DNA from 2 places in the Delftia sp. WSY_16 genome. Region 1 is predicted to be linked to the other one. Evidence: riboswitches for the same ligand, from Rfam matches in the RefSeq annotation. Region 1 holds a riboswitch; the other holds the start of a gene.

The links. A riboswitch is a leader RNA that binds a small molecule or an ion and turns the genes downstream of it on or off. The one in region 1 is predicted to bind cobalamin.
Region 2: another riboswitch for cobalamin. It lies ahead of ACF8O7_RS15920 (TonB-dependent receptor); the one in region 1 lies ahead of ACF8O7_RS21960 (TonB-dependent receptor).

Annotation. Positions count from the first base shown of each region.
Region 1 is NZ_JBICKS010000040.1:501,027-503,413, forward strand. It holds gene ACF8O7_RS21960 (TonB-dependent receptor) at 1-1,405, opposite strand, end outside; cobalamin riboswitch at 1,526-1,845, opposite strand; gene ACF8O7_RS21965 (2OG-Fe(II) oxygenase) at 1,858-2,387, opposite strand, start outside.
Region 2 is NZ_JBICKS010000030.1:111,385-113,771, reverse strand. It holds gene ACF8O7_RS15925 (CHAD domain-containing protein) at 1-834, shown strand, start outside; cobalamin riboswitch at 889-1,173, shown strand; gene ACF8O7_RS15920 (TonB-dependent receptor) at 1,302-2,387, shown strand, end outside.

The DNA.
Region 1 (2,387 bases):
CCAGGGAATGGCTGGCAAAGCTGTAGACATCGCGGCGCAGTCCGGCCATGGCCAGCCAGCGGTTGCTGATGCGCCAGGCATCCTCCAGGTACAGCGCATGCTGGGTCACGCCGGTTTCGGTCTTGGCCTTGGTGACATCGGGGCTGGCCCAGCTGCCATGCACGGGGTCCCAGGCCGAGACCGTGGACGAGCCGCCGTAGGGCGAGTTGTTGGACAGCCGCAGGTTGATGCGTGCGGCCTCCCATCCCATGGCGATCTTGTGCGATCCCCGGTCCACGTTCAGGCCCAGGCGATTGCCGGTCTGCTCCAGGTCGTGCAGGATTTCCAGGTAGTCGGAGCGGCCCACGGTCCAAGTGGCGGGGCTGAGCGCGTAGGCCTCGATGTTGCGCCAGTGGCGGTCGGACTGCACGTGGTACAGCTCGTTGCGCACCGTCAGCCAGTCATTGGCCTTCCATTGCACCTTGGCGCGCAGGCGCTCGTCGGCATAGCGCAGCACGCTGTCTTCGGCGTTGTAGTTGCGGTCGCGCAGGGACTCCACCACCTTGCCGTCCAGGCCCGGCGTGCCCCAGTAGCGGCTGGGCTTTTGCACGCTGCGGTCGGCAATCAGGTCGATCTGCAGGTCGCTCGTGGGCTCCAAGCGCAGCGTGCTCATGAACTTGCCGTTGCGCGACTGGTCCAGATCGCGCTCGCCTGCGCTGCGGGCGGTGTAGCTGTCGATACGGTAGCTGGCATAGGCGCCCAGGGCGCCGGTCACGCCCAGGCCCAGGCGCAGCGTGTCGTCCGTGCCCGCGCCCACCAGCACCTCGGCCGAGCTGGTGCGGCTGGGCTGCTTGCGGATGGCGTTGACCGTGGCGCCCATGGTGCCGCTGCCGTACATCAGCGAGGCCGGTCCACGCAGCACGTCGATGCGCTCGTAGCCCCAGCTGTCACCCGGATAGGCCGTGGTGCCGGCGGCCACGCCCAGCACCATGCCGTCTTCGGCCACGCCCACGGAGTTCACGCCCGCAAAGCCGCGGCTGCTGAAGGACAGGCCGCCGTTGCCCGGCGTGCTGCTGGCCGTCAGGCCCACGGTGCGCGTGACGGCGTCCACCAGGGCGTAGTCGCCGCGCTCCTGCATCTGCTCGGCAGAAACACCATCCACGCTGGCCGGCACTTCCTGGTTGGAGACGCCGGTATGGCTGGCAGAGCGCGCAGGCTGGGCCAGTTGCTGGCCGATGCGTTCGGCTTGGCCGGTGACCTGGACCTCGGGCAGGGCGGTTGATGGGGGCGTGGGCGTTTGTGTTTGAGCCTGCGCCGGCAGGCAGATGAAGGCGCAGGCCAGGGCCAGCGGGCTCAGCCGCACGGAAAGGGACTGGGCAGCGTGAGCGCTGGAAACCCTGGAAAAGGAAGAATGCATTTCGAACATCGGTCTTCGACCGTCTGATGCGAAAGCAAGGCACTGCCACCTCTCCAGCCAGCGTGGGAGGAAGGGGAGCAGGACGTTGCCATCCGCACCCCGCAGACAGTCAAGAAAACGCCTGCACAGCAGGCGCGAAACGCAGCAGGCCGGTCTCCGGGCTCACAAGCGGCGCAAGGACATGCCTTGCGCCCAGCGCCCCGTCTTCCCAATCCACCCGCGAAAAGCTGCATGTTGCAGACCACGCCATGAACCAGTGACAGCCTGTCATCGCCCCTCCGCAGGGTTGCGGAGACTGGCGGGACAGGCATGGAGCGCCTTGACTTGTTTACCGTTGCGGGGGCAGCCAAGGCCTGTGCCGGCAGCGCAAAAAGCATTTGCTGGCAGTCACCTTGTTCCCGTTTCATCCCCATGGCTGGCATGCGGACACCTGTTGCACGGATGCCTTTGCAGGCGCGGCATTATAGCCAGCGGCCCGCGTCGGTAGCCTGCGGCGCGTCGTGCAGCAGCAGCTCCACACCCAGCCACTCGCCACGGTGAACGCGGCTGATGGCATGCCGCAGATGCACGCGGTAAAAGCCTGCCGCACCGCGCACCGGGCGCGGCCCCGTGGCGATGATGGCCGCATCCCCCAGGCCCAGCGGCAGCACCATGGGGCGCGATTGCATGCGCGGGCGCTGCTCGGTCATCACGAACTCGCCGCCCTCGAAGTCCTGGCCCGGCCGGGACAGCAGCAGCACCAGCTGCAGCGGGAACACCGCCGCACCTTCGCTGTATGAGCGCAGCGGCGCATGGCCCGCCTGCGCCACATGCAGCAGGTGCGACTGCGGATGCATCTGGCCGCGCTGGTGGCCCAGCTGCCCGAAGGCCTCGAACGAGGCGGGCAGGGCAGGCTGCATGTCCATTTGGGCACGCCAGCGATTGGCAATGGCAAGCAGGTGCCGGTACAGTACCGGGCGCCATGTGTCGAGGGAGGGCGGCAGGCCATTGC
Region 2 (2,387 bases), on a different contig from region 1:
TTTGTGCGTGCGGCGCTGGCTGCCGCACTGGCCCAGGTGCAGTCGCATATGGATGCCGTGGACGCCGGCAGCGGCGAGGCCGAACGCATCCACCAGCTGCGCGTGGCCCTGCGGCGCCTGCGCACCCTGCTGCGCGAATGCGCAGGGCTGGCGCCCGGCATGCGCGCCGAATGGGATGCCCCGCTGGCCCTGGCCTTTGCGCGCCTGGGCACGCTGCGCGATGCCGGCACCCTGGCCGACGTGGTGCGGCCGCTGCTGCAGGACGCCGATGCGCCCTTGTGCGATTGGGCCGTGCCGGATGCCGGGCAGGCCGACGCGGACGCGGCCGCTGCGGTCCGCGAGCCGCAGTTCCTGCAAACGCTGGCCGAGATCCATGCGCTGGCGCAGGCGCCTGCAGGCAAGCGGCAGCCCGGCCTGGTCAGCCTGTCCGCCGCAGGCACGCGCAAGTACCTGGCACGGCGGCTGGCGCGCCTGCACCGCCAGGTGCTGCGCGACGGCCGGCAGTTCGACCGCCTGCCGCTGGCGCAGCAGCACCGCGTGCGCAAGCGGCTCAAGCGCCTGCGCTACCTGGCGGACTTTGCGCGGGAATTCGCGCCCGGAATGTGGCCCGGCAAAAAGGGCCGGCGCTTTGCCGAGGCGCTGGTGCCCGCCCAGGACGCGCTGGGCCTGCACAACGACATGGCCGTGGCGGCCGCGCTTTTTCGTGACGAGGCCGGCACGGATCCGCGCGCCTGGTTTGCCGCCGGCTACCTGCAGGCCCGCCTGGCCACCAGCGCGCGCAGCAGCCGCCGCGCGCTGCGTGCGCTGGCCCGCGTGTCGGGCTTCTGGGCCTAGACCGCATCAGCGATAATCCGCCGCTGGCGCACCGCCGCAGCCCCTGGGCCGTGGCGGTGCGCTGTTGCTGAAGGTGCCCCATGCCGCTTGCCGGCCAGGGGTTCAACGGGAAGCAGGTGCGCGATGCCATCGAGGTGGCCGCTCGCAATGCCTGCGCTGCCCCCGCAACGGTCAGCGGAATACAACTCCCCACGCTGGCGCGCCACCCACCGGTTGCGCGCCGCAAGCCACTGTGTCTGGACGGACATGGGAAGGCGGGGATGCCTGCTGCAGCGCGCCCACGATGCGCGCCGCAGCGTTCCGCAAGCCCGGATACCGGCCTTCTGCATTGCTTTCGGACGCCGCGGGAGTGCGCCTGTCCGGTCCGGCCCCAGCCTGCGCTGGCGTGGCCGGCTCCGGCGTGCGCGCCGTGCGGCGTGGTTCAGACGATAGGCCCCACGGGTGACTGGGGCAGTTGGATTCAACGCATGCGCTTCGCTTCTTTGGCCGCCGATTGTTCCGGCCCCTTTCCCCTTCCTCCCTTCCTGCGCCCGGCCACCGCTGCGGCCGTGCTGGCCTGCTGCGCCGCGGCGGCCGGCGCCGCACAGGAACCGGCGGCCGGTAAAGCCGGTGCATCCGCCGACGATGCGCTGGACGCCGTCTTCGTGACCGCCACGGCGCGGCCCGAGGCGCGCAGCCGCATCGCGGGCACCACGCAGACCATCGACCGCGAGGCCATAGAGCGCTCCAGCGCGCGCTCGGTCACCGACCTGCTGGCCGAGAACGCCGTGGGCTTTCTCAGCGAATGGACGGCGGCCCAGACCTCGATGAACCTGCGCGGCGCCTCCACCGACGGCCAGGGGCGCGACTTCCGCAGCCAGGTGCTGGTGCTGGTCAACGGCCGGCGCGCGGGCACGGCCAACCTGTCCAAGCTCAGCCCCTCGGATGTGGAGCGCATCGAGATCGTGCGCGGCCCGTCCTCGGTGATCTACGGCAGCCAGGCCATGGGCGGGGTGGTCAACATCATCATGAAGACGGGAGCGACCGCACCCGGCACGCGCGCCCAGGTCCAGGCCGGTTCATGGGACCTGTGGCGTACCGATGCGCAGACGGCCGGCGCCAATGACCGCTTCGACTGGTACTTCGGCGTGAGCGCAGGCGGGCGCGGCGACTACGAGTCGGGCGACGGCGGCACGCGCATGGAGAACACGGGCTGGAAGCGGCGCGGCGCCAGTGGCGCCCTGGGCTGGCAGCTGCACGAGCTGCACCGCGTGGAGCTGCAGCTGCGCACGGACGGCATCTACAACGCGGGCTTTCGCGGATCGGGCGCCAACATCTACAGCCGCGACAACCGCAGCAACCGCTCGCTGGACCTGACCTACGAGGGCGCGCTGCCCGGCCAGCGCCTGAGCTGGACGACCCACCTCTACAGCCTGGTCGATACCGATGAGTTCAACTGGGCCTCGCCCGTGATCCGCTCGGGCAACAGCGCCGTGCCCGGCACGGCGCGCGACTACAACCACCGCCAGCTGGACGCCACGGGCCTGCGCTTTCAGCCGCGCCTGCGTGTCAGC